Regions from separate parts of the Mesorhizobium maamorense genome, predicted to be linked through region 2. Evidence: predicted binding sites of a transcription regulator. Region 2 holds the regulator's gene; the other holds the start of a gene.
What was found. The regulator LexA, encoded in region 2, represses DNA repair genes until DNA is damaged. The targets are predictions, from matches to a motif close to TGTTCNNNNTGTGTTCNG.
Positions count from the first base shown of each region.

Region 1: a site for LexA is predicted at 6,182-6,199, ahead of ACIU1A_RS29095 (DNA recombination protein RmuC). Genes of this name have one in related genera too.

Region 1 covers NZ_CP173356.1:5,809,390-5,824,267, forward strand. Annotated here, with positions in the region: gene ACIU1A_RS29055 (DUF805 domain-containing protein) at 1-329, shown strand, start outside; gene ACIU1A_RS29060 (2-dehydropantoate 2-reductase) at 403-1,440, opposite strand; gene dapE (succinyl-diaminopimelate desuccinylase) at 1,570-2,763, shown strand; gene ACIU1A_RS29070 (transporter) at 2,769-3,398, shown strand; gene truA (tRNA pseudouridine(38-40) synthase TruA) at 3,386-4,135, opposite strand; gene ACIU1A_RS29080 (GNAT family N-acetyltransferase) at 4,153-4,659, opposite strand; gene fmt (methionyl-tRNA formyltransferase) at 4,656-5,591, opposite strand; gene def (peptide deformylase) at 5,598-6,128, opposite strand; gene ACIU1A_RS29095 (DNA recombination protein RmuC) at 6,232-7,518, shown strand; gene ACIU1A_RS29100 (GFA family protein) at 7,538-7,942, opposite strand; gene ACIU1A_RS29105 (cation diffusion facilitator family transporter) at 8,066-9,019, opposite strand; gene ACIU1A_RS29110 (hypothetical protein) at 9,293-9,418, shown strand; gene sugE (quaternary ammonium compound efflux SMR transporter SugE) at 9,653-9,967, shown strand; gene ACIU1A_RS29120 (DUF6481 family protein) at 10,154-10,582, opposite strand; gene ACIU1A_RS29125 (LLM class flavin-dependent oxidoreductase) at 10,803-11,861, shown strand; gene ACIU1A_RS29130 (AI-2E family transporter) at 12,013-13,179, shown strand; gene ACIU1A_RS29135 (hypothetical protein) at 13,253-13,501, shown strand; gene ACIU1A_RS29140 (LLM class flavin-dependent oxidoreductase) at 13,525-14,526, shown strand; gene ACIU1A_RS29145 (LacI family DNA-binding transcriptional regulator) at 14,575-14,878, opposite strand, start outside.
Region 2 covers NZ_CP173356.1:2,185,036-2,199,913, forward strand. Annotated here, with positions in the region: gene tpiA (triose-phosphate isomerase) at 1-508, opposite strand, end outside; gene ACIU1A_RS11325 (SurA N-terminal domain-containing protein) at 652-2,544, shown strand; gene trpD (anthranilate phosphoribosyltransferase) at 2,541-3,551, shown strand; gene trpC (indole-3-glycerol phosphate synthase TrpC) at 3,556-4,368, shown strand; gene moaC (cyclic pyranopterin monophosphate synthase MoaC) at 4,371-4,871, shown strand; gene glp (gephyrin-like molybdotransferase Glp) at 4,871-6,076, shown strand; gene ACIU1A_RS11350 (alpha/beta hydrolase) at 6,113-6,952, opposite strand; gene ACIU1A_RS11355 (AMP-binding protein) at 7,120-8,745, shown strand; gene kynA (tryptophan 2,3-dioxygenase) at 8,742-9,578, shown strand; gene kynU (kynureninase) at 9,642-10,889, opposite strand; gene ACIU1A_RS11370 (TetR/AcrR family transcriptional regulator C-terminal domain-containing protein) at 10,886-11,278, opposite strand; gene ACIU1A_RS11375 (TetR/AcrR family transcriptional regulator) at 11,308-11,589, opposite strand; gene lexA (transcriptional repressor LexA) at 12,029-12,772, shown strand; gene ACIU1A_RS11385 (ComEC/Rec2 family competence protein) at 12,766-14,878, opposite strand, start outside.

The DNA.
Region 1 (14,878 bases), 3.0 Mb from region 2:
GCGTCAGCCGCGCGGCCTATTTTCTTGGTGGGCTGCTCGTGGCCATCATCCAGGCCTTCCCGCTCTATCGTTTCACGCTGGTGCCGGAAGGCTCGCCCGAGAGCAACATGTGGTCGTTCGTCTTCTTCATCGCCTTCATCGCCTCGCTGTGGTCGAACATCGCACTGGCGGTGAAGCGGCTGCACGACCTCGACAAGCCCGGCATCGCGGCGTTGATCCTGTTCGTGCCGGTCGTCTCGATCGTCGCCTTCGTCGTGCTTTGCCTGTTTCCGGGCAAGCCCGGACCCAACCGCTATGGCAAGCGCACCAATGCACCGGCCGAACCCTGAGCGCCCATCATCGCGATGCGCTACTGACGGTATGCATGAAAATGAAGGCCTGATCCGCGTCGCCTGAATTCATTCAGACGCGACGCGCTTCAGGCGCGGCGACCTGATCCGCGCCGAAACCGGGCGATCCGCGGCCGGCCGCTTCCGCTTCACGCACCAGGGCGATGATTCGTCGGACCGTCGGCGCCGGCGTGCCCGCTTCTTGCGCCAGGCGAAGAACGGCGCCTTGCAAATCGCCGATCTCCGTCGGCCGGCCGCGCTGCAGATCGTCCCACATGGAGGAACGCGCCTCCGGGTCGATGGCCAGCATCCGCCGCGCCAGCAGCCTGAATAGCCAATCGGGGAGGCGGAGCACTATCGGCAACAGCGCCGGCCGCAAGCCGGCGATCCGCGCCGGCTCGATGCCCGACGCCTTCATGGCCTGGAGTGCCTCGTCGATCTGTCTTGCCAGGATCAGCCGCCAGCGCCGGTCGGCAAGCTCGCTCGCCAGCGGCAGGCCCGAAAGCGCCACCAGCGCATTGTTCAAATTCATCAAAAGCTTGCCCCACAGCACGGCTTTCATGTCGGCATGGACTTCAACCCGGAACCCTTCGACGCCGATAAGGCTGATCAGACCGGCATCGCTGTCCTCGATCATGACCTTGCCGTCGCTGGCGCGGTGGACACGCAGCGGTAATTCGCCGTCGGCCGATTGCACGACATTGAACGGCACCATGCCGGCCAGCACTGGTCGCCCGCCGACACCGGCGCGCAGCCTGTCGGCATTGTCGATGCCGTTCTGCAGGCTCACCACCACGGCGTCCGGCGGGGCGTGGGCGGCGATGAGCGCAGCCATCTCCCGCGTCGCGCCGCTCTTGACGGTGACCAGGATCACGCCCGCCTGCGGCAAGGCAGCGGCTGGTTCGGTGGTGACGGCAAGCGCTTGCGGCTCGAGGCCTCGATCGCGGCCCTCAAGGTCGCTGATCCGCAATCCGCCTTGCCGCAGAGCCGCCTCGACGCGCGGCCGGGCCAGCAGGATGACCTTGCGCCCGGCGAGCGCCAGACAGCCGCCGGCATAGCAGCCGATGCTGCCGGCGCCGGCAATGACGATTCTCTTGCCCCCGTTTGCCATCCTGTCGCTCCGCACGGGGCCCACGACTATACGACATGAAAACCATAATGTCGGCGGTATCGCCGGTCATAGGACTGGCCCCTACGTCTGGCCGTGACAGGCCTTCAGCTTTCGACTATCGCTTTTGCCATGACGCTGCCGACCGATCCCGCCGCAAACCTCGCCGCCCTCATCCGTTGCGCCTCCGTGACGCCGGCCGAAGGCGGTGCGCTGACCGCGTTGCAGACGATGCTGGAACCGCTCGGCTTCCTCGTCGATCGCCCGGTGTTTTCGGAAGACGGCACGCCCGATATCGAGAACCTTTATGCCAGGCGCTCCGGCAATGGCCCTCATCTGATGTTCGCCGGACACACCGACGTGGTGCCGGTCGGCGACGAAGCCGCCTGGACGCATCCGCCCTTCGGCGCCGAGATCGCCAATGGCGAGATGTATGGCCGGGGTGCGGTCGACATGAAGGGCGGCATCGCCTGTTTCATCGCCGCGGTAGCGCGCCATGTCGAGGCGAATGGCGGCCCGAAGGGCTCGGTCTCGCTGCTGATCACCGGCGACGAGGAAGGCCCGGCCATCAACGGTACCACGAAGCTGCTCGAATGGGCGGCTTCCAGGGGCGAGAAATGGGACGCATCGATCGTCGGCGAGCCGACCAACCCGGCTGCGCTCGGCGACATGATAAAAATCGGCCGGCGCGGCTCGCTGTCGGGCGACATCACCGTCAATGGCCGCCAAGGCCATGTCGCTTATCCCTTGCTTGCCGACAATCCGGTACGCGGGTTGATGAGCCTGGTCGATGCTTTGCTGCATCCCGTCTTCGATGAGGGCACGAAGGATTTCCAGCCGACCAATCTGGAGGTGACATCCATCGACGTAGGCAACCCGGCCACCAACGTCATTCCAGCCAAGGCAACCGCCACCTTCAACATCCGCTTCAACGACAGCTGGACCGCCGAGACCATACAGGCCGAAATCCACAACCGTCTCGACCAGGCGGCGGGCCGCAAGAAATACCGGCCCGGCAAGGAGATGCCGGTCGACTACGAACTCGTCTGGCGCGACCGGCCGAGCCATGTCTTCCTGACCCGCGACGACAGGCTGATCGAGACATTGAGCGGCTCGGTCAAGGCGGTGGTCGGCAGAGAACCGGCGCTGTCCACCTCCGGCGGCACGTCGGATGCGCGCTTCATCAAGGACTATTGCCCGGTGGTCGAATTCGGCCTGGTCGGCAAGACCATGCACATGGTCGACGAGCGCGTCGCCCTTGCCGATCTCGAGACGCTGACGCAAATCTATCAGCGCTTCATCGAAGACTGGTTCGGACAGGACTGAGCAGCATGCTTTCGGCGGACGAGACCCAAGTTTCGCTGACCGGCGCCTGGCGACTGATGCTCGGCAGGGCCGATGGCCTGCGTCTGCTCGACCTGTCTGCCGATGGTTTCTGGAATTCCTTTTTCGCCATCGTCGTCGCGGCGCCGGCATTGATCGTCGGCTGGGTCGGCATCGCCAACGAGATCGGCGATCCCGATGCCTTCGCGGGCCGCTTCAGCATGCTGTTGCGGCTGGCGACAGTCGATATCGGTTCCTGGGTGCTGCCTCTGGTCGCACTCGCTCTGGTCGCGCCGCGCGCCGGCATCGGCGGCCGCTTCGTGCACTATGTCGTGGCCTCGAACTGGGCTTCGGCCATCACGGCCTGGCTGATGCTGCCGTCCGCGCTGATCAGGCTTTTCCTGACCTCGGCGAGCCAGATCTCCAGCCTTGTGTCGCTGCTGTTGTTCGCGCTGTCGATGGTGCTGACCTGGCGCATGACCAACGCGACCATCGGCAGGGGTGCCGCAATCGGGACCGCTGTCTTCGTTGGCATGTTCATCGCTTCGCTGATCGTGCTGTTCGGGCTGCAGGCACTGCTTGGCATCACGGTTCCGGACACCGGAGCTCAGAGCCTTTCGGGACTCTATCCGGGATAATCGACGCCGACCAGAAAAAGCCCGTCGGGCGGCGCCACCTGACCGCAGGCGGCGCGGTCGTGCGCCTCGAGCGCCGCCTTGAGATCGCCGGCCGTCCAGGCGTCTTCGCCGACGCGCTTGAGCGAGCCGACCATCGAGCGCACCTGGTTGTGCAGGAAGGAACGCGCCGAGGCTCTGACTTCGATCATGTCGCCCGAACGGCTGACGTCAAGACGGTCGAGCGTGCGCACCGGGCTCTCGGCCTGGCATTGCGTGGAACGGAAGGTGGTGAAATCGTGCCGTCCAAGCAGCACTTTGGCGGCTTCGTGCATGGCAGTGGCGTCGAGCTGCTTCGGCACCCACCATACCTTGCCCTTTTCCAGCGCCGAGGGCGCGCGCCGGTTGAGGATGCGGTAGAGGTAGTGACGGCCGATGGCCGAGAAGCGGGCATCGAAGCCGTCGACGACGGTCGTTGCTTTCAAGATCGCGATGCGGTTGCCGGCGGCCTGCAGATGCGCGTTGACGGCGTCGCGCACCTTGTCGTCCGGCCAGGCCTTAGCCAGGTCGACATGCGCCACCTGGGCCGTCGCATGCACGCCCGCATCGGTACGGCCGGCAGCGCGCAAGCGGACCTGTTGGCCGCAGAATTTTTCGATCGCCTGCTCGATCGCCTGCTGCACCGAAGGCTGGTCCGCCTGGTGCTGCCAGCCGGCAAACAGGCTGCCGTCATATTCGATGTCGAGGCGAAAACGCGGCATGCCGGGCGGCTATACGACTAGGCGGCGAGTGCGGTGAAGGCTGAGGCGTAGACCAGCCGGCCGGTTTCGGGAGCGTCGCCCCAGGCCAGCGCCTGCAGCGCCTCGCCCTGGTATTCACTCTCGAATCCTTCGGCGCGCGCGTGGCTGTAGCCGAAACGGCCGTAGTAGGTGGGGTCGCCCAGCACCACGGCCAGCATCTCGCCGGCGTCGCGCAGGCGAATGTGAGCCTCGCGGATCAGCGCGCCGCCAATGCCGGTGCCGTGAAAGGAGGGCTCCACCGCCAGCGGCGCCAGTGCCACCGCCGGGAAATCCTTGCCGCCGGTGCGGGCGAAAAGCCGCGAAAACAGGATGTGGCCAACCACCTGCCCGTCTTCTTCCGCCACCAGTTCGACAACGGCGTCGCCGCCGGAAACCAGCGCGTCAACCAGCCCGGCCTCCGCCTGCTGGCCGAAAGCGTGTTCCTCGACGAGGCGGATGGCCTCGCGATCCCGCGGCGTCGCCGCGCGTATCGACATCATGCTCATGACAATTTCATTCCTTTTTCGATCTTGGTCCCGCGCAGGAATTCTTGCGCGGCGGCGGGCCTTCCGCCCGCCCGTTGAACTTCGACCAGCCGGATCGCGCCCGCTCCGCAGGCGACCGTCAGGCGGTCGTCGAGAATTCCTCCCGGTTCGCCCATGCCTTGCGCAAGCGTCGAGCGAAGCAGTTTCAGCCGTTCCACCCGGCCACCAATTTCAACCTCGCACCAGGCGCCGGGGAAGGGCGACAGGCCGCGAATATTATTGTGGACTTCGGCCGCGGGTCGCGTCCAATCCACGTGCGTCTCGGATTTACCGATCTTTTTGGCATAGGTCACCCCCTCAACCGCTTGGGCGGTGAAGGCTAGGCCATTCCTTTCCAGCCGCGCCAGCGCTTCCACGATCAGTGCGGCGCTGACGCTCATCAATCGATCATGCAGATCGCCGGCGGTCATATCGGGTTCGATGACGCATTTTTCAACCAGCCCCACCGGGCCGGTGTCGAGGCCTTCTTCCATGCGCATGACCATCATGCCGGTTTCGCTATCGCCCGCCATAATCGCCCGTTGGATGGGCGCCGCACCGCGCCACCGCGGCAACAGCGAGGCATGGCCGTTGATGCAGCCCAGTCGCGGCGCCTCAAGCACCGCCCTGGGCAGCAGCAGGCCGTAAGCCACGACCACGCCGATATCGGCTTGCAGCGCGCGAAAAGCTGCCTGTTCGGCCTCGCCCTTGAGCGACGTCGGCGTGCGCGTCTCGATGCCCAGCCGTTCCGCCTCGCGCTGTACCGGCGACGGCGTCAGCTCAAGGCCGCGCCGGCCGGCGGCTCGCGGCGGCTGCGTGTAGACGGCCGCGACCTCATGTCCGGCATCGGCAATCGCGCGCAATGTCGGCACGGAAAACTCCGGCGTCCCCATGAAAATGACGCGAAGGGGCATTGTCCCCTATCCCACCAGCTTGCCCGGAGCCTTGTCCTTGGCCAGCTTCTTGAACTTCTTCACCACCATGTCGCGCTTCAGCTTCGAAATGTGGTCGATGAACAGCACGCCGTTGAGATGGTCGATCTCATGCTGCAGGCAGGTTGCCATCAGCCCCTCGGCCTCCATTTCCTGCAGCTTGCCATCGCGGTCGAGATACTTGACCCGCACGGAAGCCGGGCGTTCGACCTCGGCATAATAGTCGGGAATCGACAGGCAACCTTCCTCGTAGACGGAGCGCTGGTCGGCGCTTTCCAGGATTTCGGGATTGATGAAGACATGCGGCGCCGGCGTCTCGTCCTCCTTGGCGAGGTCGATCACCAGCATGCGCAGCGGCTCGCCGATCTGGATCGCGGCCAGCCCGATGCCGGGCGCGTCATACATGGTCGCCAGCATGTCGTCGGCCAGTTTGCGCAAGGGCGCGTCGACGCGCTCCACCGGCTTGGAAACCTGGCGCAGGATGGGGTCGGGAAGAATGATGAGCGGCTTGATCGGCATGGCGTCTCACCTAAGACCTTGAATAAAGGGCGTCAACCGGTACGCCGGGGGATCGTTCACGTTTTGATCTGTGCTGGCCGGCCGAATCGTCTATGCTGTGTGCATGAACGACCTGACATCCATCCTTTCGGAACCTGTCGCCCGGCTTGGCGCGACCACGATCACGCTCGGCCATGCGCTGGCGTTCGGGGCCTTTGTGTTTCTTGGCCTGTTCGTGGCGCTTGTCGTCGCGCTGTGGCGCTCGGCCAAGGCGCGCGCCGTGGCCGCTGCCGAAGCCGCCGACCATGCCCGCGACGCCGAGGCGCGGATGGCCGGCATATTGCAAAGCCAAGCCGAGATGCAGGGCCGCATGGGCGCCATCGCGGAAGTCTTCGGCGCGCGGCAGGCGGAACTGACGCAATCGATCGGCCAGCGCCTCGATGCCATGACCGGCCGCCTCGGCCAGACCATGACCGAGCAAACCAAATCCACTCATGAGAGCCTGGCCAAATTGCAGGAGCGGCTGGCCGTCATCGACACCGCGCAAGGCAACATCCAGTCGCTCGCCGGCCAGGTCGTGCAATTGCAGGCGATCCTCTCCAATAAGCAGACGCGCGGCGCCTTCGGCCAGTCGCGCATGGAAGCGATCGTCGCCGACGGTCTGCCGCACGGCGCCTACGAGTTCCAGGCGACCTTGTCCAACGGCAGCCGTCCCGATTGCCTGGTGAAGATGCCCAACGGCGCGCCGGCGCTTGCCGTCGACGCCAAGTTTCCGCTGGAAGCCTGGAACGCCATCCGCGCCGCCGAAGGCGCCGAACAGCAGAAGGTCGCGTCGCAGGCCTTCCGCCGCGACATCGAGGTGCATGTCCGCGATATCGCGGATAAATATCTGATCCAGGGCGAGACGCAGGATACCGCCTTCATGTTCGTGCCGTCGGAATCGGTGTTTGCCGAGATCCACGAAAATTTCGAGGCGGTGGTGCAGAAGGCGCACCGCGCCCGCGTCGTCATCGTCTCGCCGTCGCTCCTGATGCTGTCGATCCAGGTCATCCAGGCGATCCTGAAGGATGCCCGTATGCGCGAGCAGGCACACCTGATCCAGGGCGAGGTGATCCGGCTGATGGAGGACGTTTCGCGCGTCGACGAGCGGGTGCGCAAATTGCAGGGCCATTTTGCCCAGTCGGCCAAGGATATAGACGACATCCTCGTCTCGACGTCGAAGGTGACCAAACGCGGCCAGAAGATCGAAGCTCTGGAGTTTGGGGCGCAGCCCGGAGGCGATGCCCACCCTGACATGGCGTCACCAGCCCCTGCGAAGCCGGAACCCGGCCCGCGCGTTGTCGATTCCCCACGCGTTGCCGATTCAAAGACCGGCCAGCTCAGGCTGAGGGTCGTCGAAGGCGACGAATGAGGCGCCGCACCGGACGGCGCTACTGCTCCTCCACTGTGGTCATGCCGTGAAATTCAGGTAGCCAGTGAAGCGCCGAGCGGTGCCATTTTTGCAGTGTCGGAATCAAATCCTGGCGTTGCCGCGCGGTTCCCACTCGAATGCCGTAGACCTTTGGGCCATCTCCGACCGACGTGGCGTAAAGGTGCGAACCGCAGTCGGCGCAAAAGGCCTGGACGCGCTTGGCGCCGCTTGCCACGGTCTTGATGTAGACCTTCGGTGTACCCTTTGTGACCCGGTAGTGATCTTCAGGCGCCGGAACGGTGACGCGAAAGGCCGTACCGGTCAACTGTTGGCAATCGGTACAATGGCAGATCGAGGTCTTTTCCGGTTCGACCTCCGCCTCATAGGTGATGGCACCACAATGACAGCCGCCGTCGATCTTCATAATCAGTCCTCCAAAACTCGATCGGCTGATTTTAGCGGCGCAGCGTCGCAAGGCAACGACGCGACGCTGGTCCAAGACATAATCCCGAGGAGTGGAATGTGGTTTCGAGACCTGCTCAAAACTCTACTCGGATGCCGATTCGATCAGCTTGCGCCGCTGTTCCCAGGTGCCTGTCGTCTGCGGCTTGACGAACAGCCGGGTGATCTCGGGCATTTCCTTCCTTAGCCGCGCTTCGAGGCGCTCGACGCAGGCTTCGATTTCCGGCGCGGACAGATGGTCCTCGAATTCGATGCTCAGGCCGGCAACGATTTCTTCCGGCCCCAGGTGGACCGTCAGGACGCCGTTCGCCCGCTGCACCGCCGGATCCTGCTGCGCGATCGCCAGCACTTCTTTCTGCACCGCGGGCGAAGCAGGCTCGCCGATGAGCAGCCCCTTGCTCTCGCGCGCCAGGAAGGCCGCGGTCGCACCCAGGATCAGCGCAATGCCGATCGAGGCGGCGCCGTCCAGTTCCGGCATCTCGAAAATCTCCGCCGCCAATATGCCGGCAAAGGCGACGATCAGGCCGAGAAGCGCGGCACTGTCCTCGAATAGCACTGTGTAGACGCTTGGATCCTTGCTCGATTGCACGGCCTGCAGCCAGCCCTGCTGGCCCTTCTGCCGGCGGAATTCCCTCAGCGCCACCAGCCATGAACTGCCCTCGAACAGAAACGACAGGCCGAGCACGATATAGTTGACCCTGACATTGGCGGCCGGTTCGGGCGCAATGATGTGCGTCACGCCTTCGTAGAACGATACGCCGGCGCCGAGCGCGAAGACGAGAAGCGCCACGATGAAGCTCCAGAAGTAGAGCTCGCGGCCATGGCCGAGCGGATGCGCGCGGGTGGCCGGGCGTGCGGCGCGATGCATGCCATAAAGCAGCAGGCTGCCATTGCCGGTATCGACCAGCGAATGCACGCCTTCCGAAAACATCGCCGAACTGCCGGTGAAGAAGGCTGCGACGAATTTGGTCAGCGCGATCGCGAGATTGCCGGCGAGCGCCGCGTAAATGACCGTTCGAGAGCCGCCATGCCCCGCCATTGCTTCCCTGTCGTCCTGTCCGACACGCGAAGTCTAGAGTAATTGCAGGAAAAGTGGGAGCCGATTTCCTTGAGATCATGCTGCGGGCCCGCCGAAATTCCGCGGCCATCGCGACGCACCAACACCCCGTCCGTTCAAGTCGCTGCGCGCCGGTTCGGATTCATAAGGCCGCCGAAACAGGTTGCCGGTTTTCGCGGCCGTGACCGCGAACGGCCCTTGCCTAGAGGCATTTCTCTTGTTTCACTTCACTTCCCGCAACTGGAGGAACGAATCATGGCAAAAGGTGCGATGAAGGCAGGCAAGGAGGCCCGCAAGCCAAAGAAGGACGCCAAGAAGCCGGCCGCTGCTCCCACGCTCAAGACGCCGCCGGTCAAGGCAACGAGGCTCAAGGAAAAATAGTCGCGTGCCTCGGATGGAGTTCGCCGGCGGCGTTCGGAACACCGCCGGCAGTTTGTTGATCGGGCGTTAAGACACCCTATATCTGGTGCGGGGACGACCCCACATCTCCTGAAATCCGGTCGGGACGACCCGCCCACTGTCTGATAGGGCATCGGCTGCCGCGGTGCTCGGTCGATCGCGCATTGCATCGTCTTGAAACGGACATTGGTGCGATGCTTGGATGGAGCGTTCCCCATGTCATGGATTTTTCTGTTTTTCGCCGGCCTGTTCGAGATCGGCTGGGCAATCGGCCTCAAATACACCGACGGATTCACCCGGCTCGTCCCGACCGTGCTCACGGTCGCCTCGATGATCGTCAGTCTCTCGCTGCTTGGACTGGCGCTGAAAGCGCTGCCCGTCGGCACCGCCTATGCGGTGTGGACCGGCATCGGCACGGTCGGCACGGCGCTGCTCGGTATCTGGCTGCTCGGCGAGCCGGCGACCGTGATCAGGCTCGCCTGCATCGCACTCATCGTCTGTGGCATTATGGGGCTGAAATTCGCGGCGTAAAGCAATCCAGGAAAGGTGCGAAGCGGTTTTCCGTCCGGAATTGCGTCGAAGCAAACAGAGCAATTCCGCGAAAGTCGTATCACGAACGGCGTCGGCAATCGCATGAATTGGCGCGCGGACAAACGCATGCAGGGCCGCTTCGCAGCGACCCTGATCCTCGAAGCAGATTGCTCCGGCGGTCTGAGGCTAGCGGCCGGTAAAGCCTGGCGGTGTCCTGCCGGTGCGCGCCTTGCGCGCCGCATAGCGCGCGTCGCGCTTCGCCTTGCGCTCGGCCTCGTCGGCCAGCAGACGCGCGATACGCTCGGCCTCTTCGGCTTCCCGAATCCTGGCTTCCGCCTGCGCCGCCTCTTCGGCCGCGATCCGCGCGGCTTCGGCTGCGGCCTCGCGCTCGGCCTTCTCGATTGCCTCGCGTGCCAGCCTTTCCTGCTTCAGCCTCGCCTTCTCGGCCTCGCGTATCTCACGCGCCGCAAGGATAGCCTTGCGTTCGGCCTGTCGCGCCAGCACTGCGGGATCGTCCGCCGCCGGCTTCGACTTGAAGCGCTCCAGAAGCGCCTTCTTTGCCTCGTTCGCGGCGTTGCGCCGCTCGAAAATGTCTTTTTCCCTGTAGATAGCCAAGTCCACTTCCCTGAAGTCAATTCGCGACGCTTACATACGCGCGAAAACCGGGAGTTCAAGCGCCAAAACGGTATGCCAGCCATGAAATTCCGTGCTGTTGCAGCCGGGAGACGCCTTCGCGGCCGAAACGGACACGCACTGTTCGCAGTCAGACCCTCTGGTGGTGATACGGGCTGATCGCTACCTCTAGCGCGAAAATCAAACGCCAGGATGACACCAGATGGAACTCGGTCTCTACACTTTCGCCGACGTCAGCCCGCAGCCGGGCCCCGGCGCAATCGGCCCGCACGAGCGGCTGCGCAACCTGATCGAGGAGATCGAACTGGCCGATCAGGTCGGCCTCGACGTTTTCGGCCTCGGCGAGCATCACCGGCCGGACTATGCCGCGTCCGCGCCTGTCGTGGCTCTGGCCGCGGCGGCCGAGCACACCAAACGCATAAAACTGACCAGCGCCGTCACTGTCCTGTCCTCGGACGATCCGGTCCGCGTCTTCCAGCAATTCGCCACGCTCGACCTTCTTTCCGGCGGCCGGGCCGAAATCATGGCCGGGCGCGGCTCGTTCATCGAGTCCTTTCCGCTGTTCGGCTACAATCTTGAGGATTATGACGAGCTGTTCGCCGAAAAGCTCGACCTGCTGCTCGCCATCCGCGATCAGGTGAAGATCACCTGGTCGGGCAATCTGCGCGCGCCGATCAACGATCGCGGCGTCTACCCACGCCCCTTGCAGGAAAAACTGCCGATCTGGATCGCCATCGGCGGCACGCCGCAGTCCGCCGCCCGCGCGGGCGCGCTCGGCCTGCCGCTGGCGCTCGCCATCATCGGCGGCGAGCCGGCGCGGTTCGCGCCGCTGTTTGACCTCTACCGCGAGGCCGCCAGGCGCGCGGGCGCCGATCCGAAGGGTCTTGCCACTAGCATCAACGTCCACGGCTTCATCGCCGACACGACCGAGAAGGCGGCCGACGATTTCTATGGCCCACAGGCCGAGGTGATGAACCGCATCGGCCGCGAGCGCGGCTGGGGGCCGACCTCGCGGGCGCATTTCGACCAGTCACGCGGCCCGGGCGGCGCCTTGTTCGTCGGCAATCCCGAGCAGGTGGCCGAGAAGATCGTCGCCCAGCACAAGATCTTCGGCAACGACCGCTTCCTGCTGCAGATGGCGATCGGCATCATGCCGCATGCCAAGATCATGAAGGCGATTGAACTCTACGGCACCAGGGTGGCGCCGATCGTGCGCAAGGAAACGGCTGACGCCGTCCCGGCCCCGGCGCCTGCCGCGTAGTATTGCACTTCCGCGAAAAATTGCGCGGGAACAATAACCGCGACGGCGGGCCTCGTGGGCTCGCCGTCAACGCCGGCTCACGGAACCTTGGACCGGCAGGGGCGTTTTCTCAGCGGTTGCGCCAATTGCGGTGCGCCGCCGAGGGACCGTGATGAAAGCTGACCCCACCGCTTCGGTCGCGGGCGTTTCCGAAGCAGAAGAGGCGCGCCTCGCCGCCCGCGCCGACACGCATCTGATACGCTCGCTGCTCGTCGGCATCTTCATCTTCATGGCCATCTACGCGCTCTATTTCGCCCGTGCCTTCTTCATGCCGGTCATACTGGCCTTTCTGCTGGCATTGACGCTGACGCCGATCGTCAGGCTTCTGCGCAAGCGCGGCATACCCGAGGTGATTTCGGCGACGCTTCTGGTGCTTCTGTCCCTCTGCCTCTTCGCCAGCGCCGGCTACCTGCTGAGCGGCCCGGTGATCGATCTCATCAACAACACTTCGTCGATCGGCCAGCGGCTGACCGAGCGGCTGGCGCATTTGCGACCTCCGCTCGAGAGGATCATGGAGGTTACACATCAGATCGAAGGCCTCACCGAGACGTCGCAGGAGCCGGGCATACAGAAAGTCGCGGTAGCCCAGTCTGGCTTCCTGTCGTCGGCGGCCTCGAACATTCTTTCGGCGGGAACAAGCCTGACCATCATCTTCGTGCTGTCGCTGTTCCTGCTCGCTTCAGGCACGATGTTCTATGAAAAGATCATCCAGTCCTTCGCCAGCCTCACCGAGAAGAAGCGGGCGCTGCGGGTCGTTTACGACGTGGAACGGGAAATCTCGCACTATCTGCTCACCGTCACCATCATCAATATCGGCCTCGGCACGATCATTGGCCTTGGTCTGTGGGCACTCGGCATGCCCAACCCGCTCGTCTGGGGCGCCACGGCCGCTCTGCTTAATTTTCTGCCCTATGTCGGCGCCATGATCACGCTCATCGTGGTCACGATCATCGCGCTGATCAGCTTCGACACGATCTCCTATGCGTTGTTGGCGCCTGCCTTCCTGCTTTTGTGCGACATCGTCGAAGGCCAATTCGTAACGCCGATGGTTGTCGGCCGGCGGCTCGAGATCAACGCCGTGGCGATCTTCATCGCCATTGCCTTCTGGTCATGGCTATGGGGCTTTGTCGGCGCGCTGATGGCGGTGCCGCTGCTGGTCCTCATCAAGGTGTTCTGCGATCACTTCGATGGTCTGAGCCATGTCGGCAACTTCCTGGCGGCACAACATCTCTCGGCGGTGGAAGATGAGGCCACCGAGGAAGGTAAGGCTCCGGCATAAAGCCGCGCGTCTGGTTTGCGGCGCCTGGCTCGAATGCCTATATCCGGCCGGTCCAATGGCCGGTGCCCTTCCCATGAGCGATGCTTCCTTCGACCTCGACGACTGTTTCGCTCGCATCGGCCATGCCGGCTTGCGCGATGCGCGGCTGGGCGCGTCGCCAACATTTGGCGTCGACAGATCCGGGCTTGCATTTCCTGTCCATCATCGCGGCAGCCCCGCCGAGCAGAAACGCATGGCCGCGGCCAGCGGATTTGCCGATGCGCTCGGGGGCGGCTTGGCATCCTCATTCCCGACCGCACGGCCTTCGAGGCAGGGTGCTTGAGATAAACCTCGTGGAGACCTGACATGGCAGCCCTTTCCGTCCTCGACCTGTCGCCGATCGTCGAAGGCAGCGATGCCTCGCAGTCGCTGGCCAATTCGCTCGATCTTGCCCGCCATGCCGAGCGGCTGGGCTACAAGCGCTATTGGCTGGCCGAGCATCATAACATGCCGGGCATCGCAAGTGCCGCCACCTCGGTCGTCATTGCCCATGTCGCGGGCGGCACCAAGACCATTCGCGTCGGCGCCGGCGGCATCATGTTGCCCAATCACTCGCCGCTGGTCATCGCCGAGCAGTTCGGCACGCTGGCCGCCTTGTTCCCCGGCCGCATCGATCTCGGTCTCGGCAGGGCGCCCGGCACGGACATGAACACGGCGCGCGCCTTGCGCCGCAATCTCGAGGCCGGTGCCGACAATTTCCCGCAGGACGTCGTCGAGCTGATGGGCTATTTCCCGCCGGCGGAAGAGGGCCAGCGGCTGCGGGCCGTGCCGGGCGAAGGCCAGACCGTGCCGGTCTGGATCCTCGGCTCCAGCCTGTATGGCGCGCAGCTTGCCGCCATGCTCGGCCTGCCCTACGCCTTCGCTTCGCATTTCGCGCCGGCCGAGCTAGACCAGGCGCTGGAAATCTACCGCTCGCGTTTCCAGCCGTCGGAACAGCTCGACAAGCCCTATGTCATGCTCGGCCTCAACGTCTTTGCCGCGCCGACCGACACTGAGGCGCGGCTGCTGTTCACCTCGCTGCAACAGGCTTTCGTCAATCTGCGCACCGGCCGCCCCGGAAAATTGCCGCCACCGGTCGAGAATTATGACCGCGACCTCGATCCGATGGCCAAGTCCATGCTCGGCCAGGCGCTGTCCTGCGCCGTCGTCGGCTCGCCGGAAACGGTGCGGCAAGGCATCGACGCCTTCGTTCGCCGCACCGGCGCCGACGAATTGATGGTCACCGCGCAGATATTCGATCATGCGGCTCGGGTGAGGTCCTTCGAAATCCTGGCCGACGCCCACAAATCGCTGTCGCAAGCGGCGTGAGATTTCCAGCTCGGCGCTTGCCGATAGCGATTCAACCACTGAACCGCTCTACGCACTCACACTCTGCGCCACCGCTCCCAGCGGTCGGCATGAATTGCGGATCATCAGCCGGCCCTTGAGCACCAGCTTGCGCGGCGGCGCGTCGCGATTTCCGGCAAGGCGGTCGAGCAGCAAATTGGCCGCCTGTTCGCCGATCGCCTGCACCGGCTGTGCCACCGTGGTCAGTTGCGGGACAAACACGTCCGACCACGGAAAATCGTCGAAACAGGCGATTGAAACATCTTCCGGGCAGGACAGGCCGATATCGCGGATTGCCTTCATGGTGCCGATCACCATCGGATTGTTGGCGGAG
Region 2 (14,878 bases):
GCTCATAGGCAACGATCGTGTTGGACGCGGTAGCGCTTGCCGGCACCGAACCGGCAACCTGGCGTGACAACACGTCCAGCGTCGCCCCCGCTTCGCGCTCCTGCCGCGTCTCGCCGATGCAGACAATGGCTACAAGCCCGGCGCGCCAGGCTGCGGAGGCCTTGGCCTGAACTGTCGCATCATCCTCGCCGCGCTGTTCGCGGCATTCGGAGTGGCCGACGATGACGTGGGTCGCGCCCGCATCCTTCAGCATCTCCGCGGAGATGCACCCGGTGTAGGCGCCGCTCTCCTTGGCGTGGCAATCCTCACCGCCGGCATGAACCGGCGTACGCGACAGAATCTCGGCGGCATGGGCGAGCAAGGTCGCGGGAACGCAGACCAGCGCCTCGGTGTCTGCGTCGAGCCCGCTCATGAAACCGTTGCCGATCATCCTGAGTTCGTTGAGCGAGGCGCTGGTACCGTTCATTTTCCAGTTGCCTGCGACGAGCGGGCGAATTCCTGGCGTCATCGTTTACTTCTCCGGGTGACATTCGGCTGGCGTTCTCACTACCAAAATCAAGCCACAAAGCAATCGACAGTGGACCGGAAGGGCGCTATTGCGCTTGTTTCAGACTCGGCGCATCCGAAAATGCGCATAAATCGGAAGTAACGATGCTTGGTATATTGAGAAGCGCGGCGGGCACCTGGGTCGCGAAGCTACTGCTTTCGCTGCTGGTGGTCAGTTTTGCGGTCTGGGGCGTATCGGGACGGCTGATGGGTGGCCTTGCCGGCCACGATTCCGTCATCACGGCTGGCGGCACCAAGGTGTCGATCAACGAATACCGCCTCGCCTATGACCGCCAGCTCGCCGTCATGTCGCAGCAGTTCGGTCAGCGCCTCACCCACGAACAGGCAAAGGCGCTCGGCGTCGACAACCAGGTGTTGGCGCAGCTTGTTTCGGGCGCGGTCCTCGACGAACAGGCTCGCAAGCTCGGCCTTGGCCTGTCCAAGGACCGGCTGGCCGAACTCACCCGCGAGGATCCGGCGTTCAAGGGCCCCGGCGGACAGTTCGACCGGAGAGCCTTCGAATACAGGCTGCGTGAGGTCGGCATGCGCCCGGAGGATTATTTGAAGAATCGTGCCCAGGTCGCGGTGCGCCAGCAGATCGTCGAGGCGGTTTCGGACGGCCTCAAGGCGCCTGACACCTTCTTCAAGGCGGTGGCCCTGTACCGTGGCGAGGATCGTACGGTCGACTATCTGACCTTGCCGAAGGCGCTGGTCGAACCCATCGAGGCGCCGAGCGACAGCGCGCTGCAGGCCTATTTCGAGGCCAACAAGAAGACCTATGCCGCGCCCGAATACCGCAAGTTTTCCTATGTCAGGCTCGAGCCGCAGGACATCATGGATACGAGCTCGGTGACCGACGCCCAGGTCAGCGACGACTACAACAAGAACAAGGCGCGCTACACCACTCCCGAGATGCGCACCATAGAGCAGCTTGTGTTCAAGACGCCGGACGAGGCCAAGGCCGCGCTCGATTCGTTGAAGTCCGGCGCAACCTTCGACAAGCTCGTCATTGCGGAAGGCAAGACCCCGGCCGACACGCTGCTCGGAACGCTCGCCAAGGACAAGATCGCCGACAAGGCGGTCGCCGACGCTGCTTTTGCGCTCAACGTCAATGAGGTCAGCCCTGTCGTGCAGGGTGCCTTTGGTCCCGTGCTGCTGCGCGTCACCGAGATCAAGCCCGAAGTCGTGAAGCCGCTGGCCGAAGTGTCGGACCAGATCCGCAAGGACCTGGCGCTGGGCGAGGCAAACCGCATCCTTCTGGACGTGCATGATAATTACGAGGACAGTCGCGCCGCCGGCAGTTCGCTGGCCGACGCCGCCGCCAAGCTGAAGCTGAAGGTCGTCACTGTCGACGCGATCGATCGCAGTGGCCTGCGGCCCGATGGCTCCATCGTCAAGGATCTGCCGGAATCGCCGGCCCTGATCAAGGCTGCCTTCGATGCCGAACCGAATACTGAAAACGAGGCGCTGACCACGGCCGATAACGGCTTCATTTTCTATGAAGTGGCTTCGATCACGCCGGCCCGCGACCGCACGCTGGACGAAGTTCGCCAGAAGGTCGTTGCCGACTGGACCGCGGCCGAGACGGCCAAGCGGCTGACCGCCAAGGCGCAGGAGCTGGAAAAGCGGCTCAAGGCCGGCGCAACGCTCGACGTCATTGCCGGCGAGCTCAAGCTGGAAAAGCAGACCAAGCGTGGCCTGAAGCGCGAAGCCGACGACGCCGATTTCGGCAAGGAAGGTGCAGCGGTGATGTTCGGCGTCGGCGAAGGCGGCACCGGCCTGATCCCCTCTCCCACCAGCGACGCGCAAATCCTGTTCAAGGTCGCCGAGGTGTTCGAACCCGCCGGGGCCGATGCCAGTTCGGTGCCCGAGGACGCGCGCAAGTCCTTCACCTCCGGCATGTCGGACGATCTGCTCGACCAGTTGGTGGCGCAGTTGCAGACGCAGTACGGCGTCCGCGTCGACCAGGCTGCCGTTGCCCAAGCCTCGACAAGATGAGCGCGCTGAAAACCCATATCGCCAAGGTCGCGACCGGCACCGCCCTGTCCTTCGACGAGGCGCGCGAGGCCTTCGACATCATCATGTCGGGCGATGCTACGCCCGGCCAGATCGGCGGCTTCCTGATGGCGTTGCGTGTGCGCGGCGAGACGGTGGACGAGATTTCGGGCGCCGTCGCCACCATGCGCGCCAAGATGCTTCGCGTCGACGCACCTGTCGGCGCCATCGACATCGTTGGCACCGGCGGCGACAATTCGCACTCCGTCAACATCTCGACGGCATCCGCTTTCGTCATCGCCGCCAGCGGGGTTCCGGTCGCCAAGCATGGCAATCGCGGGTTGTCTTCGCTGACCGGTGCGGCCGACGTCCTGACCGCGCTCGGCGTCAAGATCGACCTCACGCCGCAGGCCATCGGCCGCTGCATCCACGAGGCTGGTGTCGGCTTCATGTTCGCGCCGGCACATCACCCGGCGATGAAGCATGTCGGCCCGACCCGCGTGGAGCTCGGCACCAGGACCATCTTCAACTTGCTCGGTCCGCTCTCCAACCCGGCCGACGTGCGCCGGCAGATGGTCGGCGTATTCATGCCGGAATGGATTATACCGGTGGCCCAGACGCTGAAGGCGCTGGGCACCGAGCATGCCTGGGTCGTTCATGGTGACGGCTACGACGAGATCACCACCACGGGCGAAACGCATGTCGCCGAACTGATCGGCGGCGAGATCCGCACCTTCACCTTGACGCCCGAAGCGGTTGGCCTGACCCGTCACACCAAGGAAGAACTGCGCGGCGGCGACGCTGCCTACAACGCCGAGGCGTTGCGCGCTATGCTGGGTGGCACCGTGGGCGCTTTTCGCGACACCGTGCTGATGAACGCCGGCGGCGGCTTGGTGGTGGCGGGCAAGGCGACGACGCTCGCCGACGGCATGGCGACGGCAGTGCAAGCCATCGACAGCGGCCGGGCGCTGCAGGTGCTCGACCGGCTGGTCGAGATTTCGAACGGTTAGACAGATGTCGGACATCCTGCGCAAGATCGAGGCCTACAAGCGCGACGAGATCGCGACGGCCAAGGCGCGCGTGCCGCTGGCCGAGATCAAGGCGCGGGCAAAAGATGCGGACGCGCCGCGCGGCTTTCTCACGGCACTTGAGGCGAAGCGCAGATCCGGCGGCTTCGCTCTGATCGCCGAGATCAAGAAGGCAAGCCCGTCCAAGGGCTTGATCCGCGCCGACTTCGATCCGCCAGCGCTCGCACGGGCCTATGCAAAAGGCGGCGCCGCCTGTCTTTCGGTGCTGACCGACGCACCGTCCTTCCAGGGCGCGCCGGAATTTCTCACCAAGGCAAGAGCCGCCGTCACCCTGCCCGCGCTGCGCAAGGATTTTCTGTTCGATCCTTATCAGGTCCATGAAGCTCGCGCCTGGGGGGCGGACGCCATCCTGATCATCATGGCCAGCGTCGATGACCATTTGGCGAGCGAGCTTGAAGCGACGGCATTCGAACTCGGCATGGATGCGCTGATCGAGGTCCACGACGAGGCTGAGACGGAGCGCGCACTGAAGCTGTCGTCGCAATTAATCGGCATCAACAACCGTAATCTGCGGACATTCGAGACCCGTCTCGAAACCTCGGAACGACTGCGGGCGATGGTGCCGCAAGGTTACTTGCTGGTCAGCGAAAGCGGCATCTTCTCTCATGACGACTGCCTCAGATTGCAAAAGAGCGACATCGGCACCTTCCTGGTCGGCGAAAGTTTGATGCGCCAGCAGGATGTGACCGCGGCAACGCGCGCGCTGCTCACCGGCAAGGCAGCGGCCGAGGCTGTCTGACGATGACGGCCGCCCTCACCCATCTCGGCGCGCAGGGCCAGGCCAACATGGTCGATGTCGGCGGCAAGGACGAAACGACGCGCACCGCTGTCGCCGAGGGTTTCGTCTCGATGCGGCCCGAGACGCTGAAGATGATCCTGGCCGGCAATGCCAAGAAAGGCGATGTGCTGGGCACCGCGCGCATAGCCGGCATCATGGCAGCGAAGAAGACGCATGAGTTGATCCCGCTCTGCCATCCGCTGCTCTTGACCAAGGTCTCCGTCGACATTGAGCCCGATCCTGCCCTGCCCGGACTGAAGATCATTGCGCTGGCGCGCGTCACCGGCAAGACCGGCGTCGAGATGGAAGCGCTCACCGCGGCTTCGGTTGCCTGCCTGACCATTTACGACATGGCCAAGGCGGTCGACCGTGCCATGATCATCACCGGCATCCGGTTGGTCGAAAAGACCGGCGGCAAGTCGGGCGACTACAAAGCCGCTGGCGAAGATGGGGCGGTCGCCTGATGGCGCTGCTTCCGGTCGCAGCAGCGCTCGAACGCCTGCTGGAGGGTGCTGCGCCGCTTGCGAGCGAAAGCGTTTCGCTCCTCGAGGCCGTGGATCGCGTTCTCGCGGAACCGGTGGTGGCGTTGCGCACCCAACCGCCCTTCAACGCCTCTGCCATGGACGGATACGCGGTCCGTGCTGTCGATGTCGCGTCCGTGCCGTCCCGGCTTTCGGTGATGGGCGTGGCGGCGGCCGGGCGCGGCTTTGACGGCGCCGTCGGCAAGGCGCAGGCCGTGCGCATCTTCACCGGTGCTCCGCTGCCGCAAGGCGCAGACACCATCGTCATCCAGGAAAACGTTCGTGACCTCGGCGGCGGCAGCATCGAGGTGGTCGAACCGACGGCCGAGGGGCGCAACATCCGCCGCTTCGGGCTCGATTTCTCCGAGGGCGACATTCTGCTGGAAAAAGGCCGCGTGCTCGATCCGGCAGCACTGTCGCTTGTCGCCTCGGCCAACCATCCCCGGGTGGGCGTCGTAAAGCGGCCGCTGGTTGCCATCATCGCCACCGGCGACGAGCTGCTGCCGCCCGGCAGCGAACTCGGCCCCGACCAGATCATTTCGTCAAACGCCTATGGCGTCGCCGCCGCCGCGCAATCGGTCGGCGCGCATGCGCTTGATCTCGGCATTGCCGCTGATCGCGAGGAAGCCATCGCGGCGCTGGTCAGGAAAGCGGTCGCGGCCGGCGCTGATGTCATCGTCACGCTTGGCGGCGCCTCGGTCGGCGACCACGATCTGATCCATGACGTGCTGACCGGCGAAGGCATGACGCTCGGTTTCTGGAAGATCGCCATGCGTCCCGGCAAGCCGCTGATGTTCGGCCGCCTCGGCGACATCAGGTGCATCGGCCTGCCCGGCAATCCGGTGGCGAGCCTCGTCTGCTCGCAACTGTTCCTGAAACCGCTCCTGGCACGCCTCGGCGGCCGCGATTTCCGGCAAGATATTCGTCAGGCAAGGCTGGGCGCCGCCATGCAGGCCAATGATCTGCGCCAGGACTATGTGCGGGCGGTGGTCAGGCAAGAGGCCGGCATGCTGGTTGCAACCCCTTTCAGCATCCAGGATTCCTCGATGCTGAGGATGCTGGCCGACGCCAACGGACTGATCGTGCGCGAGCCGTTTGCGTCCGCCGCGGCTGTGGGAGACGCTTGCAGCGTTCTCATGTTGAGGTGAATATTCACCGTATAACCAGCTGATTCTAGCGACAAATCAGATTGTTGACTCCGCTAGCAAAACTCGTGTCAGCGGATGCGCCGGATCGGCCAGGCCTTCGACAATGTCGTAATGATGTCGGTCCGGCTCGACCACCGCGCTCGTGATGGCACCAAGCCCTGTCCAGATATTGGCCAGCAAGGCGTTCTGGCGCAAGAACTCGGACCGCTCGCCGCCTCCGGCCCAGCACGTGACGCGAGCGCCATCCATGGGCCGCAGCAGCGCCGGGCTTTCCGTCAGCGCCTCGGCTTCATCGATTTTCAGCGCCGCGTTCATGCCGGTGCGCATAAGCGGACGCAGGTCATGCAGGCCCGAAATCGAAACGACGTGGCGTACGCGCCTTGCCACGCCGGCCGCCAGGGGCGTTGATGTCGTCGCCATGCGGCTGGCGAGATGGCCGCCGGCCGAATGCCCGGTCAGCATAAGCGGTCCCCCGACCATCGCCGCCGCCTTGCCGATCGCCGCGCCGATCTCGTGGGAGATGCCGGCGATGCGTATGGCGGGGCAGAGCGTATAGGACGGCATCGCCACGGCAAAGCCGCTGTCAACCGAGCCCCTGGCGAGATGCGACCAGCTATCCTTGTCGGACTCCAGCCAGTAGCCGCCATGGATGAACACGACGAGCCCCTTGGGTGCCCCGGCGGGAAGGAAGAGATCGAGCCGGTTGCGCGGCCTGTCGCCATAGGCGATGTCGAGCTGAGCCCTGCCCTTTGCAGCAAGCGCATCGCGAAATGCCTGCGCCGGTTCGACCCATGCAGCTGGCCAGCGATCGCTGCCGGCGATGTTGGCGCCGTTGGCGTAGGCATTGTCCCAATCGGCAATGCGATGTTCGAGCATCGGCACCCTCCCCCGGACGGCATCGTTTCAGCCGATAGCAATGGCGATCGACAGCGGCAACGTCAATGCTCCGGGGGCAAAACATTTTAGGCTTGAAACAAATTTCGACTGGTGCGATCCTGTGCCTTGTTCAGCGATGGGCGTGAGGCAGACAGGGGCAGCCGAAAATGCTTGGGCCATCAGCGCATATCGACACGTTCACGCGCGATAACCTGCCGCCGCCGGATCAATGGCCGGACTTCCTGCTCGACGGCTTCGACTATCCCGAACGGCTCAATGCCGGCGTCGAACTGACCGACAGGCTGGTCGAGAAAGGGTTGGGCGACCACACCGCGCTGATCGGCAACGGCCGCCGCCGCACCTACAAGGAATTATCCGACTGGACGAACAGGCTGGCGCATGCGCTGGTCGAGAATTACGGCGTCAAGCCAGGCAACCGGGTGCTGATCCGCTCGGCCAACAACCCCGCAATGGTGGCCTGCTGGCTGGCCGCCACCAAGGTCGGCGCCGTCGTGGTCAACACGATGCCGATGCTGCGCGCCGGCGAACTCGCCAAGATCGTCGACAAGGCCGAAATCACCACAGCGCTGTGCGACACCAGGCTGATGGACGAGATGACCGCCTGCGCCAAGGACAGCGCGTTCCTCAAGCAGGTCATCGGCTTCGACGGCACCGCCAACCACGACGCCGAACTCGATCGCGCCGCCCTCGACAAGCCCGTGACGTTTACCGCGGTGCAGACCGGGCGTGACGACGTCGCCCTGCTCGGCTTCACCTCAGGCACGACAGGCGTGCCGAAGGCGACGATGCATTTTCACCGCGACCTCCTGATCATCGCCGACGCCTACGCCCGCGAGATCCTGCAGGTGACGCCTGACGACATCTTCGTCGGCTCGCCGCCCCTGGCCTTCACCTTTGGCCTTGGCGGGCTCGCCATCTTCCCGCTGCGTTTCGGCGCCGCGGCGACGCTGCTGGAACAGGCAACGCCGCCCAACATGGTCCACATCATCGAAACCTACAAAGCGACGATCTCCTTCACCGCGCCCACCGCCTATCGCGCAATGCTCAAGGCCATGGACGAAGGGGCCGATTTATCGTCGCTGCGCGTCGCCGTTTCGGCCGGCGAGACCTTGCCCGCGCCGGTCTTCGAGGAATGGACTGAGAAAACCGGAAAGCCGATCCTTGACGGCATCGGCGCCACGGAAATGCTGCATATTTTCATCTCCAACCGCTTCGATGACATGAAGCCTGCCTCCACCGGCAAGGCCGTTGGCGGCTATCAGGCGCGCGTCGTCGACGACGAAATGCGCGAAGTGCCGCGCGGCACCGCGGGCAGGCTCGCGGTGCGGGGACCGACCGGCTGCCGCTACATGGCCGATGCCAGGCAGAGCGACTATGTCCGCGACGGGTGGAACCTCACCGGCGACACGTTCTGGCAGGACGAGGACGGTTTTTTCCACTTCGCAGCGCGCTCCGACGACATGATCGTCAGTGCCGGCTACAACATCGCCGGCCCAGAGGTCGAAGCGGCGCTGCTGGCGCATGCCGATGTCGCCGAATGCGCGGTGGTCGGCGCCGAGGATGCCGAGCGCGGCCAGATCGTCGAGGCTCATGTGGTGCTCGTGCAAGGCGTGGCGCCAGACGCAATGACCGTCAAGCGTCTGCAGGATCACGTCAAGGCCACGATCGCGCCCTACAAATATCCGCGCTCGGTAAAATTCATCGCCGCTTTGCCCAAGACGCAGACCGGCAAGATCCAGCGCTTCCGGCTGCGCGCGGAGAAGATCAATTGAGCAAGCCCTACGACCCGTCCGCCGAGGGCGCGGAAATGTCGTTCAAGGAGCGCATGTCCTACAGCGACTATCTGCATCTGGAAAAGGTGCTCGAGGCGCAGGAGCCGCTTTCGTCAGCCCATGACGAGATGCTGTTCATCATCCAGCACCAGACCTCGGAGCTCTGGATGAAGCTCGCGCTGCACGAAATCGGCGCAGCAATCCGCTCCATCCGCGCAGACCGTCTCGAACCGAGCTTCAAGATGCTTTCGCGTGTCGCCCGCATCTTCGAGCAGCTCAACAATGCCTGGGACGTGCTGCGCACCATGACGCCCAGTGAATACACCGAGTTTCGCGATGCGCTCGGCCAGTCCTCGGGCTTCCAGTCCTGGCAGTACCGTGCCATCGAGTTCGTGGCCGGCAACCGCAATCTCGCAATGCTCGGACCGCACAAGCACCGGCCGGACCTCAGCGAGAAACTGGAGGCGATTCTGGCGCAACCGTCGCTCTACGACGAGACGCTGCTGCTGCTCGCCCGCAACGGCTTCGACATCGGCGCCGACGCAAGGCGTACGGACTGGCGCGAAACGCGGACCGAGAACGAAGAGGTCCTTGTCGCCTGGCAGACCATCTACCGCGACCCGCAGCGCTACTGGATGTTCTACGAACTCGCCGAGAAGCTGGTCGACTTCGAGGATTATTTCCGCCGTTGGCGCTTCAACCACGTCACCACGGTCGAGCGCATCATCGGCATGAAGCGCGGCACCGGCGGCACATCGGGCGCGTCCTACCTGAAGAAGATGCTGGAGGTGGAGTTGTTCCCGGAGCTGTGGAAGGTCCGCACCCGGCTCTGACGTAGCTTTGCCGACTGCATATCGTTATCCCGAAACCGCTGCGCTTTTCTGAGCGAGAGGCTCTTAAGTCACCGCCGCCTTGACGGCGAAACGCGCCTCCTGCCAGGCGTCCGTGCGCAAAATGTCTTCCAGCACCTCGACCGCCTGCCAGACATCGACATAGCCGACATAAAGCGGCGTGAAGCCGAAGCGAATCGTGGATGGCGCGCGGAAATCGCCGATCACGCCGCGCTCGATCAAGGCCCGCATCACCTGATAGCCATGCGGGTGGAGGAACGAAACCTGGCTGCCGCGCTCATTGCCGTCGCGCGGGCTTTCGAGTTCGAGGCCGTAGGCGCCGCATTTTGCCTCGACGAGCTGGATGAACAGATCGGTCAATGCGATGCTCTTCCTGCGCACCTCTCCCATGTCGACGTCGTTCCAGACATCGAGCGCCCCTTTGAGCGCGCGCATCGACAGCACAGGCTGCGTGCCGCAGAGAAACCGGCGGATGCCTGTGTCGGCAGCAAAACCCTGTTCGAAGGCGAAAGGCCGCACATGGCCCCACCAGCCGCTGAGCGGCTGGCGGACATCGCCATGGTGGCGCTCGGCCGCGTAGATGAAGGCCGGGGCACCTGGGCCGCCATTGAGATATTTGTAGGTGCAGCCGACGGCGAAATCGGCGTTCAAACGGTCGAGCTCGACCGGCAAGGCGCCGGCGGTATGGCAGAGATCCCAGACGATCAGCGCGCCGGCATCATGTGCCCTGCGCGTCAGCGCGGCCATGTCGCGCAGCTGCCCGGATTTGTAGTTGACGTGGTTGATCAGGATGACCGCGACCCTCTCGTCGATCAGTTCTTCTATGGTCGGTGCATCGACACCCTCGAGCCGCAGCACCGTGCCCGGCCGCGTCGAGGCAACGCCTTCGGCCATATAGAGATCGGTCGGAAAGCTGTCCCCCTCGGCGACGATGACTGACCTGTCCGGCCGCATCCCGAGTGCCGCATGCAGCACCTTGTAGATGTTGATCGAGGTGGTATCGCAGACCACCGTCTGGCCGGCGGCGGCCTCGATCAGGCGCCCGAGTTGGTCGCCGAGTTCGACCGGCATGTCGAACCAGCCGGCGGTGTTCCAGGCGCGGATGAGATCCTGCGCCCACTCCTGCGTGGCGGCCTTCTGCAGCTCGCCGAACACGGCGGGCGAAGCGGCGCCCAGCGAATTGCCGTCGAGATAGATCACCCCCTGGGGCAAGGTGAAGCGGTCACGCATGGCACGCAGCGGATCCGCGGTGTCCATTGCCTCGATCGCTGCGAGATCGGGAATTTTGCTCATGGTCGCGATGTTCCTCGGTGAGAAGAGCGCCCTGGAAACGGGCCGGCTGTTTTGCCGCCCGGGCAAGGGCTGGCCGCATAGAGGCGCAAGAACAGGGTGAACGCCCGGTTCGATCTTTGCTCGATTTCCGCCCGAGGCAGTTCCTCGAGCACCCCAACGATCCGGCGAACCTGGAGATCGCCGATCAAAAGACTGATGTAGATGTCGGCGGCTTCGGCAGGATCGTCACAGGCGATCAGGCCGGCCCGACTTGCGGTTCGAAGCAGGTCGCCAACAAGCGGCATTATGGTATTGCGGCCGAATTGCGCGATCGATTGGCCAAGCGTGCCTGTATCGTTGACGTCGCCGGCCGCGGCGCGATTGAGCGCCACCGCCTTGTCGCCCGTCACGAGGGTCAGCAGGACTGGCCCGAGCAAGTTCAGGGTTTCGAGCGGATCGCGCGCCTGGTGAAGGGCGTCCTCCAGCAGCTTCCTTGCCTCTCCGCATTGGCTTCGATCAAGGATCGAAACAGGGTCTGCTTGTTGCCGTACCAGTTGTAGAGGGTTTCGTTCGAGGCCGATGCCCGCTTGGCGATAGCAAGCAGGGAGGCGCTCTTGTAGCCGGTTTCCCGGAGCACCGCATAGGCGGCCTCCTCTATCCGTTCGCGTCGCGCGGCCTGCTTCGGCGTGGTCATTGGTGTTCCTCTTCGAAAACCGTACATTATTATACGGTTTCGTCAAGCGAACGGGAAGCAAGGAGCGAGCGAACGCAGCCCATCGCGACCAGTGGTGGTGCCTCGTCGTTTTCCGGCAGGAAGTTGGCATTTTGGTTTCGTTTCGTTCACGAGCCGCAGGGGTTTTTAATCCGCCCAAACGCACCCCGCACCTGCCGGTCACCCAGCTTGCAGGCTTGTGCCAAGAGTGGAGACGGTCGGGCCACAGGCCATTAACCAAAATAGTCTCAAAGGGCCCGGGAGCGCATTGACGACGGACCGCGCTGGCAGGATGCTGGCTGCGGGAGGGCATTTCGTTTCCGTCGCCTTAACAAATTCATTAAACTTTAAATGGTTGCGGAACACAACTGGAACAGATAGTGTTTGTTCTGGGTTTGTTTTCTGATTCTGGTTCCAGACCCTTCGTGCAATGCCTTTGGGGGCCGCCATGCTCACGCGCAAGCAACATGAACTCTTGATGTTCATCCATGAACGGCTGAAGGAAAGCGGCATTCCGCCGTCCTTCGACGAGATGAAGGAAGCGCTGGACCTCGCCTCCAAGTCGGGAATTCATCGGCTGATCACGGCGTTGGAGGAGCGCGGCTTCATTCGCCGCCTGCCCAACCGGGCGCGCGCGCTGGAGGTGCTGCGCCTGCCGGACTCGATCGCGCCGGGTCTTAACGCGGCAAAGAAGTTCTCCCCGAGCGTCATCCAGGGCAGCCTCGGACAGGGCAGCAGCCCTAGCCGGCAGATCAAGCCGGCGACGTCTTCGCGTCTGCCCGCTGCCGGCAATGACGACGATGCGGTTTCAGCGGTGTCGATCCCGGTCATGGGTCGCATCGCAGCGGGTGTGCCGATCGACGCCATCCAGCATCAGACGCATTCCATTTCAGTGCCGCCTGACATGATCATGGGCGGCGAACACTATGCGCTGGAGGTCAAGGGCGATTCGATGATCGAGGCCGGCATTTTCGACGGCGACACGGTCATCATCCGCAATGCCGACACCGCAAGTCCCGGCGAGATCATCGTGGCCCTGGTGGACGAGGAGGAAGCAACGCTGAAGCGCTTCCGCCGAAAGGGTGCTTCGATTGCGCTCGAGGCTGCCAATCCGGCCTATGAAACACGTATTTTCGGACCGGACAGGGTCAAGGTGCAAGGCAAGCTGGTCGGCCTGATCAGGCGCTACTGAGCGGGGTCGGCGGTGGGCTTTTCGGGTTTACGGTAAGGCGGCAGTCCCCTTGCCTCGCGTGAGAATTTTCGCTGTTCGTGCCAAGGCCGATATGGCCTGTCGACGGCAAAGCTGACCCGTCCCGGTGCCGTCGCCGATTGCCGGTCGAAGAAGACGGCGGCACTTCCCTTACGAGCGAGCTGCCGCTTGGTGATAACGAGAACCAGCGGATTGTGGCAGGGGTCGTAGCCCGCGGGGTCGTTGATGACGATCAGATCCGCATAGGAGCAGGCCCTCCAGGCGTCCTTGCGATCCTCCACCTGCGCGATGATCGCCCCCGAGGTATGCCGGGCCATGCACAGGCCCGTGAAGCAATAGAAAGGCGCTCCCGCCGGAAGTTGCGCGGGATCGAAGATGTCGAACTGTCGGTCTCCGCTGTCGAACAGTTCCGGCGCAACGATGGTTTCGGACTTCAGCGCCCGTTTCCAGTTATCGACGGTGAATTCGTTCGGGCGCGCCCGGTTGATCGCGAGCTCGCCGCCGCCGATCGGCAGTGCCACCAGGCGAGCATCCTCCGAAATCAGCACGTCCGGCGTGCGCGTGTCCGAGACGGTCAACAGACCGGCGAGCGCGAAGGGAAGTGCCGCCAGCCGCAGCCATGTCGTGGCCATCGTCGCGATGACCAGAGCGATCGCCACCAGAAGGACGGATTGCTGCGAAATCAACCCGACCGCGTCGACCGGCGAGCGTTGCGAGATCCATCCTGATATGGCGATCATCGCGGTCAGTCCCTTGCCCATCAGATAAAGGGATGGTCCATCGAACCCGAACGGCATCAGCAGCGCGCTGGCAACCGCAAGGAACATCACGACCGAAACGATCGGCATGACGGCAAGATTGGCGAACAGGCTGAGCGGCGACACGCGCTGGAAATGCCAGATGGCGAAAAGCGCCGTGGCGCTTCCCGCGATAATCGAGGTCATCGCCAGCCCACCTGTCGCCAGCAGCAATTTTCGCGTCAGCAGGCCAGGCAAGGTCCGTTGCGGCGGCGGGGTCCGCGCTTTGTCGGCTTTGCGATCCGACCAGCCGGCATAGGCGCCGACCAGGGCCGCGGTGGCGGCGAACGACATCTGGAAGCTCGGCCCTACCACCTCGTGCGGCGACACCACGATGACGGCGATCGCCGAAATAGCCAGATTGCGCATGGTGAGTGCCGCCCGATCGAACAGAACGGCGATCAGCATCACCGCCAGCATGATGAAGCTGCGTTCGGCGGCGACAACGACGCCCGAAATGACGAGGTAGGCGGCGATCGAGAAAAGTGCCGCCGCGGCCGCGTATTTCTTGACCGGCCGGCGGGAGGAAAAATTCGGGAACAGCGCGAAGCCGCCACGCAGCAGACCCATGACCGTGCCGGCGACCAGCGCCATGTGCAGCCCGGAAATTGAGATGATGTGGTAGATGCCGGTGCGTCGCATCGCTTCATTGATCTCGTCGGGGATCCCGGCGCGCACACCCACGATCAGCGCCGCGGCGATCTCGCCCTCGGCACCGCCGATGCTGCCCCTGATATGGTCGGCAATGCTTTCGCGAGCACTCTCGATGGCGGCTGAAAGGGCGGCCCACAGCGGCCTGTCATCGGCTGAGACGATTTTGGGGTTGCCGAGAAAGAAGCCGCTGGCGCCTATGCCGGCGAAGTAGCTGTCGAAGGAAAAGTCGTAGCTGTCCGGCCGCACCGGTCCGGTCGGCGGCAACAGCCTGGCATAGCCGGTCACGAGCGAACCGGCCGTCACTTCAGCCGGCACCTTGCGTGCCGAAAGGCGAACGCGCTCCGGCGCGTAGAGTAGTTTCGGCCGCGCGGTCGATGTCACATCGATGGTCAGCCGGATGCGCCCGGTCTCCATCTGGTCGACCGAAACGACGCGGCCGGTGATTTGCGTGGAGATTTCCGAGCCCAGCATCCGCGTTCCCGCTCGCCACGTCTCGACTTTGCCGGCGAGCATGCCGAGCGCGCACAACAGCGCCGCCATGAAGCACAGATGCGTTTTCGGCCATGAGCGTGAAACGAGCGCGCACAGCGACATCAGGATCGCGACCGCGACAGGCTTGGCAAAGCCCGGCTCCGCC